DNA from 2 places in the Marinomonas sp. NPDC078689 genome. Region 1 is predicted to be linked to the other one. Evidence: predicted binding sites of a transcription regulator. Region 1 holds the regulator's gene; the other holds the start of a gene.
What was found. Region 1 encodes sigma-54, which starts transcription at its own class of promoters, with help from an activator protein. Its sites were predicted from a motif close to TGGCACNNNNNTTGCTNT; they were not measured.
Positions count from the first base shown of each region.

Region 2: a site for sigma-54 is predicted at 3,043-3,060, ahead of ACIGBN_RS15105 (isoamylase early set domain-containing protein). Genes of this name have one in related genera too.

Region 1 covers NZ_JBITUJ010000002.1:76,528-84,008, reverse strand. Annotated here, with positions in the region: gene ACIGBN_RS03550 (HPr family phosphocarrier protein) at 1-261, opposite strand, end outside; gene ACIGBN_RS03545 (PTS sugar transporter subunit IIA) at 272-721, opposite strand; gene ACIGBN_RS03540 (RNA polymerase factor sigma-54) at 740-2,218, opposite strand; gene lptB (LPS export ABC transporter ATP-binding protein) at 2,294-3,019, opposite strand; gene lptA (lipopolysaccharide transport periplasmic protein LptA) at 3,020-3,538, opposite strand; gene lptC (LPS export ABC transporter periplasmic protein LptC) at 3,522-4,088, opposite strand; gene ACIGBN_RS03520 (calcium/sodium antiporter) at 4,088-5,050, opposite strand; gene ACIGBN_RS03515 (ABC transporter ATP-binding protein) at 5,276-6,019, shown strand; gene mlaE (lipid asymmetry maintenance ABC transporter permease subunit MlaE) at 6,016-6,798, shown strand; gene mlaD (outer membrane lipid asymmetry maintenance protein MlaD) at 6,800-7,267, shown strand; gene ACIGBN_RS03500 (phospholipid-binding protein MlaC) at 7,279-7,481, shown strand, end outside.
Region 2 covers NZ_JBITUJ010000010.1:36,182-43,662, forward strand. Annotated here, with positions in the region: gene ACIGBN_RS15090 (hypothetical protein) at 1-102, shown strand, start outside; gene ACIGBN_RS15095 (hypothetical protein) at 369-560, shown strand; gene ACIGBN_RS15100 (lysophospholipid acyltransferase family protein) at 995-2,707, shown strand; gene ACIGBN_RS15105 (isoamylase early set domain-containing protein) at 3,129-3,434, shown strand; gene betB (betaine-aldehyde dehydrogenase) at 3,733-5,190, shown strand; gene betA (choline dehydrogenase) at 5,203-6,870, shown strand; gene ACIGBN_RS15120 (DUF6515 family protein) at 6,993-7,367, opposite strand.

The sequences.
Region 1 (7,481 bases):
TTCGCCGAAGCGATCATTGATCAAGGTGATAACCGCTTTGATGGCTTCCTCTTCATCTTCCCCGTTGGTTTTAATTTTGATCTCTGTGCCTTTGCCAGCCGCCAACATCATCATTGCCATGATGCTTTTACCATCAACGTTGCGGCCATCTTTTTCAATGGTGATGTCAGAAGAGAAACGAGACGTTGTTTCTACCAGTTTGCCAGCTGCGCGCGCATGAAGGCCAAGTTTGTTAATGATGGTGATAGACTCTTCCAACATACTCTTTCCTTTATAGTAATGAATCTAGTGCAATAAAGAGGGCGTCATTTGTTTCGGCCTCTCTTAATGTGTTTAACACTTTTTCTGATTGTGCCAGTTCAGCAATTTCCGCCAGCGTGGATAAGTGTGCGTCACATTCTTGTGGTGGCACAATTAACGCAAAAACTAAATCGATTGGTTTTCTGTCGACCGCATCAAAGTCAATGGCAGATTGCAGCGACAAAATAACGACAGCGGTGTGATTGGCGCTTTCTAGGCGACAATGAGGAATGGCAATGCCATTACCAATGCCGGTGCTGCCTAGCTTTTCGCGTCCAAGTAAAGCTTCGTAGATTGCTTCTTTGTCACAATGGAGACGATTTGCAGCCACATCGGCAACGCTTTCAAGAATGCGTTTTTTGCTCACAACGTCTTGTTTTGCAAAGACAAGGTCTGCTTTTATTAATGATTTTAATGGCATAAGAAGTAGTTGTCCGTATTAAATCAATCGTTTTCGTTCATTAGAAGGAGGAATGTTCATTGCCTCACGGTACTTTGCAACAGTTCGTCGTGCTACTTGTATGCCTTGGTCCGCTAAAATAGTGGCTAGCTTGTTGTCACTCAAGGGCTTTTTGGCGGGTTCTTCTACCACCAATTTTTTGATCATGGCTCTGATTGCTGTCGAAGAGCATTCGCCACCAGAAGCGGTATTAACGTGGCTTGAGAAGAAGTACTTCAGCTCGAAAATACCTTTTGGTGTGTGCATGTACTTTTGTGTCGTCACACGCGAAATGGTGGACTCGTGCATGCCGACTTCTTCCGCGACATCGTGAAGTACCATGGGTTTCATGGCTTCTTCACCAAGTTCAAAGAAGTCGATTTGGCGATTTACGATACAGCTGGCCACTTTGAGTAGGGTCTCGTTGCGGCTTTGTAGGCTTTTCATAAACCACTTGGCTTCTTGCAAGGAGTTTTTGATGTAGGTGACGTCTTCTGAGGTGGAGGCTGTTGCGGCCATCGCAGAATAAGTTTCGTTGATCTTGACGGGCGGTAACGCGTCGTTATTTAGCTCAACTTGCCAAACCCCATTGCACTTTTTGACAGAGACATCTGGAATAACATAATCCGTATCATCGGCATCAATAATAGAGCCTGGTCGTGGGTTGAGTTGTTGAATCAGATCGACCACTTCCTTCAATGACTCTTCTTTGAGCTTTGTTTTGCGACTTAATTGAGCAAAATCACGGTTGCCTAGTAAAGCCAGATGGTTATCGACTAGGTTGTAGGTACTCTTATAAAGAGGGTGGTCGCGAAAGGCTTCTAATTGCACTAATAGGCAATCGCGTAAGTCGGTTGAACAGGCGCCAGCAGGATCAAAGCGTTGTAGTCTGTGTTGCACTGCCATGACTTCGTCGAGCTCAAGATCTTCAAGTTCGCTGGTTAGCGATTCCCAAATATCTTCAGGCGTAATACTGAGATAGCCGTCTGATTGCACGCATTCAATGATGGCGTAAGCGATTTCAATGTCGCGATCTGACATGTGCGTTAGGTTAAGTTGCCAGATCAAGTGATCTTGAATGCTTTCAGCAGGGGCGTTGCGACTTTCGTAGTCACTGTCGCCTTCATAATTATTGCTGGAGCCGACGCTTGCTGCGGCAGAATTTTGGTAAGTATCGTCCCAATTGCTGTCAATGGAGAGCTCTGCTGGAATACTGTCGGTCCACTCGGACTCAACGCGGGCTTCTTCACTGGCGTTCGCCTCGGTTTTTTTACTGGCTGCCTCTTCCTGTTCTCTCGTTGGCGCTTCTGAATGGGAAAAATCTTCATCATCAATTTCTAAAAGCGGATTGGATTCTAGAAACTCATGGATTTCCTGTTTCAGGTCTAACGTAGAAAGCTGCAGCAACCGAATGGCTTGTTGCAGCTGGGGAGTCATGGTCAGTTGTTGACCGATTTTTAATTGCAGAGACTGCTTCATAAAGAAACACTTCTAATAAGAGGAAATTGGAACGAGTTATGCATACTACTCCCTTTCGGCTGCAAAGATAAGAGGCTATAGACGGAAGTCGTCCCCTAAATAAACCTTTTTTACTTGCTCATTGTTGATCACGGTATCAGCATCACCTGAGGCGATTATTTTCCCATTGCCTACGATATAGGCTTTGTCGCAAATGTCTAATGTTTCGCGTACGTTGTGATCGGTAATCAAAACACCAATGCCGCTTTCTTGCAGGTGTTTTATGATCAGTTTAATGTCGCCAACCGAGATGGGGTCAACCCCAGCAAAAGGTTCATCCAATAGGATGAACTTGGGGTTCATGGCAAGCGCACGCGCTATTTCCACGCGACGACGTTCGCCGCCAGAGAGTGCCATGCCTAAGTTGCTGCGAATGTGGGTGACATGAAACTCGTTTAACAGGCCTTCTAGTCTTTCTTTCTTTTGTTCTTTTGACAGCTCTTTGCGCGTTTCTAAAATGGCGTAAATATTGTCTTCAACGGACATTTTTCTAAAAATAGAGGCTTCTTGTGGTAAGTAGCCAATGCCTTTTTGCGCCCGCGTATGCATGGCGTTTTTGGTGATGTCTTGCCCGTCGATGAAGATGCCGCCGGCGTCATTCGCGACCATGCCAACTATCATATAGAAGCAGGTCGTTTTGCCTGCGCCATTTGGGCCGAGCAAGCCAACGGCTTGACCGGATTCTACAGAAAGAGAGACGTCTTTAACGACTTGTCTTTTTTTGTAGCTCTTCGCCAGGTTTTTTGCTTCTAAAAGGGCCATCTATTTCTTTTTGCCTTCTTTTTCGTTGTCTGCTGGTTGTAATGTCATAGATACGCGCCCTGTGCCTTTTTTCTGGGCGTTAAAGGTGCCGGTGTCTATGTGGTAGAGGATGTAATCGGCGGTGATCTTGTCGTCCATCTTGTTGAGGTAGCCATTGCCAAAGATTTCCAATTTTGACGTGGTGACTTGATAGTCTATTTTATCCCCTCGACTGATCATCATATTGCCGCTCCAGTCGATTTGCTGACTGAATTTTGCCGGTCCGCCTGTGGCAACCAGTTTGCTGAATTTACGAGTTTTAGGGTCGGTTGTGACCTTCAGGTATTGAGCTTGTATCTCAATGGTTCCCTGTTTCACAAAGACATCGCCCTTGTAGGTCGCTTCACCTGTTTTTTGGTCTAAAAAGGCTTCGTTCGACTGTATTGTTAGTGGCTGACTTAAGTCATCAGGCAGAGCAAGGACTTGTTGGCTAATGATTAAGCTGGCCAAGAGTGCGCTGAAATTAATGAGTTGTTTCATACTGTCCTCGTACGGATCCTGTCATGACGACTTCTTCTGAATTAATGTAAGTAACGATGGTTTTTGCCGTTGTCTTGCCTTGTGTCGAATGCAAGGTGGCGTGACCGCTGCTTGTTAATGACTGATTACTGTCTAAATAATGAATGTTGTCGGCGTTAAGAATGATGTCGGGTGAATCTACAGACTGCTTAACGGCAACAGCGTCATCGGTTAACAGGATATCATGACTGCCATCCTCTATTATTCCTTTTTTTCCTTTGGCATGCCAGAGCCCAGCGTTTTGGTGTCGTCTTACGGTGGGATTGTCTAGTAAAGTGCGAGAGTTTTGACTGTAATGTAGCGCCTGTGTGGCGGTCAGTGTTTCTTGCAGCATGCCAGTTTCATCGTATTCTTTTGCGTTGATATTGGTGATGAAATAGTCCGGTGTGCTGCTGAGCTTTTCAGTCGGCACAAGTGAGCGAGTGAGTGGTGTGTCGGTAAAGAAAACACCACAAACCAGTGCAATAACAGCGGCGCCAATGAGGATGTTTTTGGCGTTTAACTGAATCATTATGCGGCACTTCCTGTACTAACAAGAATTAAATAAAGAGCGTAAGCCCCCACGAGAGGGAAGCCTACCCAGCGAGGGATGCTGACGTGTTTGGATTTGCTAAAGAGAAAGATAAGCAAAGACAAAGCAAGGGTTAAGCCTAATACCCAGTAATAATCTCGGCCAGAGGCATTGGCATCGATCATGCCTGGGGCAATTAAGCCAGGCAGCGGCAGTACTGTAGCTAGGTTGAAAATATTGGAACCGATGATGTTGCCGATCGCTATGTCGTGTAAGCCTTTACGGACACTGCTAATGGAGGCCGCCAATTCTGGCAGGCTGGTGCCAACTGCAACTATGGTTAGCCCGATGACTAGCTCGCTAACGCCGAGCCCTTTCGCGATGCCGATTGCGCCCCAAACCAAGAGTTTTGAGCTGCCGATGAGGACGGCCAAGCCGATCAAGGCGATGATCAGTGACTTCCCAGTAGAGGTGCCGTCATCGCTGGGTAATTCGTCCTTTAATTGTTCTTCTAGGTTTTTGCTGCCGCGCAATAAAATAAACAACATAATCGCAAACGCAACCAGCAAAATAATGCCATCGTAAAAGCTTAAATAGTGGTCATGTAAAAGCCAGCCAGCGAGTAAGGTGATGGCGATGACCAAGGGGACTTCTTTGGTGGCAAGTCCCTTCGCGATTGGGATGGCGGAAAAGAGTAATGTGACACCAAAAACGAGGGCAATGTTGGCGATGTTTGAGCCAAGCACATTACCAATGGCAATTTCTGGTGCGTTATCAAGAGCGGCAATGCCAGACACCACCATTTCAGGGGCTGAAGTGCCAAAAGCCACTAAGGTCACACCAATGACCATTGGGTTAACGTTCAGTTTTTCAGCAACAAGTGCAGCGTGTTCGATGAATTTATCGGAACTAACGATTAGCAGGATCAAACCCACAATAAGAGCAGCGGAAAACAGCAGCATAGCCTTGAATTTACTCGTAAATTAAATGAGCCCCCATTTAATGAGGTTTACGGGTTAAATTCAAGACTTGATCTTTGAAACAATTTCGAATCTGTCTGCGTCAAGATTCTCTTTGTGAAAGGCGGATGATACTATCCGGCGATACTTTAATAAGGACTAGAAGGTGAATCAGTGCTAGATGTGTATATAAAAGTGCAGAATCTTCGCTTCTCTAGAGGAAATAGGATGATCTATGACGATGTATCCTTAACGATTCCTAGGGGAAAAATCACGGCTGTGATGGGGCCAAGTGGAACAGGTAAAACCACCCTGTTGCGACTTATTGCCGCTCAACTGTCTCCGGATAGTGGAAATATCATGGTGGATGGCCAAGATGTGCACACATTGTCACGCTCCGCTTTATATAAGGTGCGAGAGAAAATAGGCATGCTGTTCCAAAGTGGCGCTTTGTTTAGTGATATGACGGTGTTTGAAAACGTGGCGTTTCCGCTGGAAGAGCACACGCAACTTAGTGCTGTTGAAATAAAGAAAATCGTACTGGAAAAACTGCATAGTGTGGGCTTGCGCGGTGCCGCTTACTTGAGGCCTTCTGAACTTTCTGGAGGGATGGCAAGAAGGGTGGCTTTGGCGCGGGCCATTGCGCTTGACCCTGAGTTGGTGATGTTTGACGAGCCGTTTGCAGGGCAAGACCCTATTTCAAAAGGTGTTTTGGTTGAGCTGATTCGTAAGTTAAATGATGCCACCGGCATTACGTCTGTATTGGTGTCTCATGATGTGGAAGAGTCTTTGTCGATTGCAGATCATGTTTGTATTTTAGCGGGTGGCTTTGTCATTGCCGAAGGGTCGCCGGACGAAATTCGAGCGTCAGATAACGCGCAAGTGAAGCAGTTTTTGCATGGCGAGCCAGATGGGCCTGTGCCATTTCATTATCCTGAGGACCTTGGTTCTGATCAAGGGGTGTCGCAATGAAAGGTTTGATTTCTCTAGGAGCTTGGCTCTTTGATTGGCTAGAAGCGATAGGGCGAGCGGGTATTTTTCTGTTCCAAAGTATCTTTCGTCTTCCTGTGCGATTTGGTGAGGCGGTCAATCTATTAGTGCGCCAGCTTTACTCAGTGGGTGTGTTGTCGCTCGTTATTATTATTGTGTCCGGCACGTTTATTGGCATGGTGCTGTCCCTTCAGGGTTACAGTATTTTGGCCAAGTTTGGCTCTGAGGATTCGGTTGGGCAGTTGCTTGCCTTGTCTTTGTTAAGGGAGTTGGGTCCGGTTGTGACTGCGCTTTTATTTGCTGGGCGCGCTGGCTCTTCGTTGACAGCAGAAATTGGTCTAATGAAAGCCACCGAGCAATTGTCTAGCTATGAAATGATGGGGGTCGATCCATTACGACGCGTTATTGCCCCACGTTTTATTGCGGGTGTGGTGTGTCTTCCTTTGCTGAGCATGGTGTTTTCCGCTGCGGGTATTATTGGTGGTTTGTTGGTGTCTGTTGGTTGGCTGGGCGTGAGTGACGGGTCTTTTTGGTCGCTGATGCAGCAGTCTGTTTATTTTGATACGGACATAGTAAATGGTTTGATAAAGGCGTTGGTGTTTGCAGTGGCCATTACATGGATTGCTGTTTATCAGGGCTATGAGTGTGTTCCGACATCGGAAGGCATTGGTAAAGCGACGACGAGAACGGTCGTGTTGGGCTCATTGGCCGTTTTGGCATTGGATTTTGTGTTAACCGCTGCGATGTTTGGAGATTTTTAGGATGAGAAGTAAGCGCGCTGAATTATTAGTTGGGTGTTTTATTGTGTTGGGCTTGGCGGCGTTTGTGTACCTTGCCGTGCAAGTGAGTGGTTTGGGGTTTGCGAGTAAGAAAGATACTTATCAAGTAGTCGCTCGGTTTGATGATATTGGTGGTTTGAGCGATCGCGCTAAAGTCACCATTGCGGGCGTTACTGTGGGCAGTGTTGACTCAATCACTTACGACAAAAATCTATACATGGCCAAAGTCACCATGAATATTGAGTCCGATGTGCATAATATTCCTGATGACAGTTCGATAGCCATTTTAACCAGTGGTCTATTGGGCGAAAAGTACTTGGGCATTTCTATCGGTGCTGATGATAAAATGCTGAAAAATGGCGATGAAATTCACGATACGCAATCCGCGCTTGTATTAGAGAATCTGATTAGTCAGTTCCTATTTAATAAGACAAGTGGTTCTGATAAATAAAGGTAACAAGTATGTCGAGAGTAATGAAAGTAATAATGATGGTGGGGGCGTTGATTTCCTCTTCTGTTTGGGCGGGGCAAGAAGCGGCTCGTGATACTGTGATAGGGGTGGTTGATTCGTTCCGAACAGACATTATTGCAGACAAAGCAGAGTTGGCGAATAACGCGCCACTGTTGGCTCAGAGAATCGATAAGATTTTAACACCAGTCATTGA
Region 2 (7,481 bases), on a different contig from region 1:
GGTGGTCAAATCGACCAAATTAACTCAGGTGTCAGTGGCCAATCTCAGCTTACGGGATCTCGTCATATTTCCCTAGGTAACAATAAAACGAAAAGCCAATAAGCTTTTCTTTTTATTGTTCAAAGCGTTAATTTGTATTGCAAGGATAGCGATCAAATGACCCTTTCCTTGCTATACAGCCCAAATCACTGCGCATTTCCTTTCTAATGCCAGCAACATCCTTTGCTGCTTTTTGTACTAAACAAAAACACGCCCCGCGTTATGCTTTTTTCTCTCTGCCTGCTTATTAAATATAGATCGCATTCTAATAATATCGCACACTAGAAGAGTACTCAGTCGCCACATTCTACAAAGGAATTACCCTCATTATGCTAACCGATTCAGATCGTGCTTTTTTCCGTCCTAAATGGCGCCGCGTGGCGGCCACTGTTTTTTGTGCCGCCTGGGCCGTACTCGAATGGGTATCGGGTGAAGAATTCTGGGGAACCGTGGCCATCGGAATTACCATCTATTGCTTATGGAATTTTTTCTACCGTTTTAACGAGACACCAGAAGAATAATCTCAAGACGCTCCTTGTTGATCTTGCCGACGTTTTTCTAAGTAAATGAAAATCGTCACAAAAATGTGAAGACAGCTCCTTACTAGAAGCGCATTCCATACCATCTTGAGACGCTTAATTTACTGACTCTTTGTTATAATTCTCTGCGTTGAGTTTCTACTTTTCTTTTTCTTGCTAGATAGGCTTTTGCCTCATCTGAAAAAGAAAGTTTCCCAGATGACTCCGTCGCAGCTGCCCTGCAGCTCGCGATTATTGCCCACTTCGGTGGGCTTTTTTTTGCCTTTCATTTATGAAAGCAACCCTCTGTGTTATCGCCATCCAGTACTCATATTCCCTGTCATTTTTCCGACATCTTATCGTCACCCGTTTGTCACATCCGCCCTCTAGTCTCAAAGCAACTAACAAAGAAACTTTCCCTTTCGTGGAGCGTCACTGTGATACAAGTAGAACAATTGATTGCCAGTAAATCACCTCAGTTCTTCGACAAGAGCCCTTTAATCACACGCCCAACTTTAAGCGTCCTAAAACGCCTCTTTCATGAAAATGAAGTGAATCATTTTTTAGAAGCCAATGGCGATTGCATCGGCTTCGAATTTATTGACCGTGTTTTAGACCATTTCAATTTTACTTATCAAGTCGGCCAAGTGGATCGTCGTAATATTCCCGCCAGCGGACGGGTTATGATCATTGCGAATCACCCTCTTGGCGCGCTCGATGGATTGGCTCTACTGCGCCTAATCGGTGAAATCCGCCCTGACGTAAAAATCGTTGGCAATGACTTATTAATGGGCTTCGATGGCCTCAAAGATCTTGTTCTGCCGGTTGATAACATGGGCGGAAAAACAGGACGCCAGCAGCTGAAAGCGATTATGAATTGCTTACACAATGAAGAAGCCGTGATTATTTTCCCTGCAGGAGAAGTGTCTCGATTGTCCCCAAGCGGTGTCAAAGACCAAGGCTGGAATCATAATTATTTGAAGCTGGCGCAAAAGACCAACAGCCCATTACTTCCTGTGCACATTGGCGGTCGCAACTCTATGTTGTTCTACACCAGCTCTTTAGTGTATCGCCCTCTTTCTACGATCCAACTTGCTAACGAAATGTTTCGCCAAAGAAACCGAAAAATTCCAATGCAAGTCGGTCAGGCTATCCCGATTCAAGAGCTCGCAAAATTACCGTTAAGCGACAAAGAAAAAAGCAAATTGGTAAAACGTCATCTTTACCGTATCGCTAAGGGGAAAAAGCCATTATTGAAAACGGAAAAGACCGTTGAGCACCCACAAAACAGACAGATGATTCGGGCTGAACTAAAACAATCCGAACACCTAGGCAGCACCAAGGACAATAAACAAATCTATTTGTTCGACCACGACCCATCCTCGGTCACCATGAAAGAGATCGGCCGCTTACGTGAGATAGCCTTTCGTAAAGTAGGGGAAGGCACTGGAGAGCGCTCTGACCTAGATAAGTTTGACCAATACTATCGTCACCTTATTTTATGGGATGAAGAAGAGCTAGAAATCGTTGGGGCTTATCGCATTGGTGAAGTCGCTCGCTATATGAAAGAAGAAAGCCCTAATCGCATATACAGTGCGGAGTTGTTTCGATATTCATGCGACATGGCAACGTATTTTGAACAGGGCATTGAACTTGGCCGCAGTTTTATTCAGCCAAAATATTGGGGCAAACGCAGCCTAGATTATTTATGGTATGGCATTGGCGCTTATCTCAATCGTCACCCTGATATTCGCTATATGTTTGGGCCTGTCAGTTTAAGCAACAGCTACCCGCAAATTGCCAAAGATTTTATTGTTTCTTTCTACCGCTTATATTTTTCTGATAAAGAACATCTAGCACGCTCTTTTACGCCGTACCAAGTAACCCCAGAACACGCTGAGATCATTGCGGGTTTATTTTCTGGTACAAGCTATGAAGAGGATTTCAAAGTACTCAAGGAGCAACTCGGGCATTTTGGCGCCAGCGTTCCGACCTTGTTCAAACAATACAGTGAAATTTGTGAGGTAGGAGGGGTTCGCTTCTTAGACTTTGGTGTCGATGCCGACTTTGGCTACTGTGTAGACGGTTTAGTCTTAGTAGACCTAAATACAATCAAAGAAGCGAAAAGAAAACGCTACCTAGGCCAATGATGATGGCGTTTAGAGTGATGGTGAAACTTTCGATGATGCTTAACGTGAGATCGTTTGAAAACGACAAGGTAAATGATCTTAATGACCAAAATAGCACTTAACACGACTAATACAGTCAGCTGAAGATCCATACTATCACCTCTCTTTTTACAGTGAGTGCGTTATGTCACTCTCTCATTATAGTGTATAGGTGAGAATAAAATGTGCATTTTTTGATCTACAGCACCAAACAATGGCAGCGATTTCGTCGCATTTTCATTATGATAGTAGAGTGTTTTTCTGAGTAGCAAGAGCAAGAATTGGATTCTTTAATAGTATTAACAAGTTACGATTCATGGCGCAGGACTTGCTTATATCAGGGGTGTCTTTAATTGCCACCCTAAACATTAATGGCCTCTCAAAATGGACGATGGAGTTGGAAATGATTGAGAAAAAGTACTTAAAAACCAAACCTGAATGCAAAGTAAAATTTGCCCTTCCTGCTGACAAAGTAGGTACTGCGAAAAGCGTTGCGGTCGTTGGCGACTTTAATAATTGGGATTGCACCGCCAACCCAATGAAAAAACAAAAATCAGGGGTATTTGCCTCAACTCTCAGTTTAGAAGTGAACGCAGCCTACCAATTTCGCTATGTGCTAGATGGCACCCAGTGGCTAAACGATGACATGGCCGATGATTACGTGCCAAGCCCGATAAGCTACGACAACAATGGTGTCATCAGCCTCTAAGAAGGCTTTATAGTTTTCTTCACACCCTTGCTTCATAGCACGAAGCAGGGGGTGTTCGTTCGTCTCAAGCTTTCTTAATTAACGGACTTTTACGTCCGGCTGCCATAAAGCCCTTTCTTTCTCTAGTAACTTAACTTTATCCTTAGACCACTAATTATTGGATTGCGGCTGCAATTTATAGTCAAAAAATGTACAATTGTTTTTATTAAACGAGCGTTTAATAAAAACGCGAAAGTCAAAACACCGATTATTCAAGCGAATTTATCGTCAAGAAACCAAACGATTAAAGAGGTTTATCATGGCACATCAGCAGCAATATATTCACGGTCGCTACCTTGCATCAACAAGCGGAGAACATTTCGACACGCTAAACCCAGCAACAGGCGAAGTGATTGCTACCATCGAGCATGCCGGACAAGCTGAGTTGGATGCTGCTGTCGAGTCAGCAAAAAAAGGCCAGCAAGTATGGGCTGCAATGAGCCCAGTTGAGCGTGGTCGCATCCTTAAAAGAGCCGCTGAATTGTTGCGTGAAAACAACGAAGAGCTGGCTCGTCTAGAAGTGTTAGACACAGGTAAACCTCTACAAGAAGCCATTTGTGTTGATATCGAAACCGGCGCCGATGTCATCGAATATTACGCAGGCCTAACCGATAAAATCCAAGGCGAATACCAGGACCTTGGTAACGGTAACTTTTATTACACTCGCAAAGAAGCGTTAGGAGTTTGTGCCGGCATTGGCGCTTGGAACTACCCTATTCAAATCGCTTGCTGGAAATCCGGTCCTGCTCTAGCAGCTGGCAACGCGATGATTTTCAAGCCTTCTGAAGAAACCCCACTAACGGCGCTAAAACTGGCTGAGATTTACACTCAAGCCGGCTTACCAGATGGCGTCTTCAATGTGGTTCAAGGGGATGCTCGCACCGGTCAAATGATTACCGCGCACCCTGGCATCGACAAGGTGTCCTTCACCGGCGAAGTTGGCACAGGTAAAAAAGTCATGGCGGCTTCAGCGCAATCTTTGAAGCAAGTGACCATGGAATTAGGTGGTAAGTCCCCTATGATCATTTTCCCTGACATGCCAATCGATCAAGCCGTGTCGGCGGCGATGCTTGCCAATTTCTATACGCAAGGCGAAGTATGTACCAATGGCACACGCGTTTTTGTGCATGCAGACATCATGGAAGCCTTCACCAAAGAACTAAAAAGCCGCACAGAAGCCATGATCATTGGCGACCCCATGAACATGGAAACCCAAGTTGGCGCGCTAATTTCTAAAGACCATATGCAAAAAGTATTGGGCTTTATTGAAGCGGCAAAAGCCTCTGGCGCAACCTTGTTATGCGGTGGTTACCAAGTCACTGACAATGGGTTAGAAAACGGCGCATTCGTTGCGCCAACCGTGTTCACGGATTGCACCGACGACATGCCACAAGTGCGTGAAGAAATCTTCGGCCCTGTTATGTCAGTCTTAAGCTTTACCGACGAAGACGAGGTTATTGCCCGTGCAAACGATACAAAATATGGCTTAGCAGCCGGTGTTTTCACCAAAGACTTTGCTCGTGCACACCGTGTGATCAACCAAATGCAAGCGGGTATTTGTTGGATCAACGCATGGGGGTCTTCTCCGGCTGAAATGCCTGTCGGTGGTTATAAAGAGTCTGGCGTGGGCCGTGAAAATGGCATCGAGACTTTATATCACTACACGCAAAACAAAAGCGTGTTTGTTGACTTAAACGACATTCAAAACCCTTATTAAGCGAGCACAGACATGAGCAACGAACTGTACGATTACATCATAGTCGGCGCGGGCTCCGCAGGGTGTGTGCTGGCAGACAGACTCACAGAAAGTGGTGACAACAAGGTACTGCTATTGGAAATGGGCGGTTCAGACAAAAGCCTATTTATCCAGATGCCGACCGCCTTGTCCTACCCGATGAACACGGAAAAATACGCTTGGCAATTTCATACCGAAAAAGAGCCAGGCTTAGACAACCGTGAAATGCACTGCCCACGCGGCAAAGTATTAGGCGGCTCTTCTTCCATCAATGGCATGGTGTATGTTCGAGGCCACGCTTGCGACTTTGACCAATGGGAAGAGCATGGCGCCAAAGGTTGGAATTACCAAACCTGTCTGCCGTATTTCAAAAAAGCAGAAACATGGAAAAACGGTGCGGACACTTACCGTGGTGGTCAAGGCCCTCTGTCGACCAACAATGGTAACGACATGACCTACAACCCACTTTATCAAGCCTTCATAGACGCAGGTGATGAAGCAGGTTACGGCAAAACCGACGACTACAATGGCTACCGCCAAGAAGGTTTTGGTGCCATGCATATGACGGTAAAAAAAGGCGTACGAGCCTCAACCTCTAATGCCTACCTGCGCCGTGCAATGCTACGTTCTAACCTGACATTAAAAACGGGTGTTCTTAGCCATAAAGTCGTATTCGAAGGCAAAAAAGCCGTAGGCATAGAATTCAGCAACAATGGCCACACCCAACAAGTCAACGCGCGCAAAGAAGTCATCTTATCTGCGGGATCTGTTGGCTCTCCGCAATTATTGCAATTGTCAGGTGTGGGGCCAAAAGACGTACTTGAGAAAGCTGGCGTGCCACTTTTACACGAGCTTCCTGGTGTGGGTGAAAATTTGCAGGATCACCTGGAAGTCTACTTTCAGTACTTCTGTAAGAAGCCCGTCACACTAAACAGCAAGCTTGGCTTGATCAGCAAAGGCATGATCGGAACCCGATGGATGCTCTTTAAGACAGGCTTAGGGGCGACGAATCACTTTGAATCCTGTGGTTTTATCCGCTCCCGTGCTGGCTTAAAGTGGCCTAATATTCAATACCACTTCTTACCTGCTGCTATGCGCTACGACGGCCAAGCCGCGGTAGAAGGCCATGGTTTCCAAGTGCATGTAGGGCCGAACAAGCCTGAAAGTCGTGGCAAATTATGGATTGAATCTGCAGATCCACAAGCTAAGCCTAGAATTCTGTTTAACTACATTTCAACAGAACAAGACAAGCAGGATTGGCGCGATACTATTCGCCTGACGCGAGAAATACTTCAGCAACCCGCCTTGAACGAATTCCGTGGTGACGAAATTCAACCTGGAATCGACATTCAAAGCGATGCAGACATCGACCAGTGGGTAAAAGAAAACGTTGAAAGCGCCTACCACCCTTCTTGTACTTGTAAGATGGGTGACGACAGCGACCCAATGGCCGTATTAAACGAATATTGCCAAGTTCGTGGCTTGCAAAATTTGCGCGTGGTCGACTCGTCTGTGTTTCCTACTATTACCAACGGCAACTTGAATGCGCCGACTATCATGGTGGCTGAAAAAGCCGCCGATATGATTCTTGGTAAGCAAGCGCTGCCTCGCTTAGAAGCGCCGGTTTGGATTCACCCAGAGTTTGAAAGCAAACAGCGTTAATCCATCGGACCTAATACGCCCGCGACGGTGAATGCTAGATCAGTACTTGAACAAACAAAAACCCAAGTAGATTTTTCTACTTGGGTTTTTTTAATGGCGGCAAAGACGCTGGATATTAGTGCCTAAAAAGGGTCTTCTACCACACGATATTGCTTACGGTGAGCATCAAATCGATACCAAATACCCTTACACTTAAAGTAGTCATGTTCTTGATAATGCACTACTTTATGGTCTTCAGGTATGTCGTCTACCCAAACACCTGGTGACGGCACAATAACGACATATCCTCTTGGTCCATCGCGATAAAAAACGCCATCTGAATAATAAATGTCGTTTCTGACGACCACATGACGCGGAGGCAGTGTCGTCAATACAGAACCAATTGCTACCCCAGCACCAAAAGCAAATAGACCCAGTGGCGCACCGCCGCGCGGCCCCATAGCGCAACCTGATAAGGTGAGGCAGCAGCTCAATGCTAAAACAGAACGAAATCTCATAACGATCTCCTTGTTATTTTATGATGAGCTACTAAGCCTTCTCAGATAGGCGAGTTTGGTGCTAGAAAGGGGAAAGTCCGACCTGTTTTTTGCCCCAAAAGCATCGGCTACGCC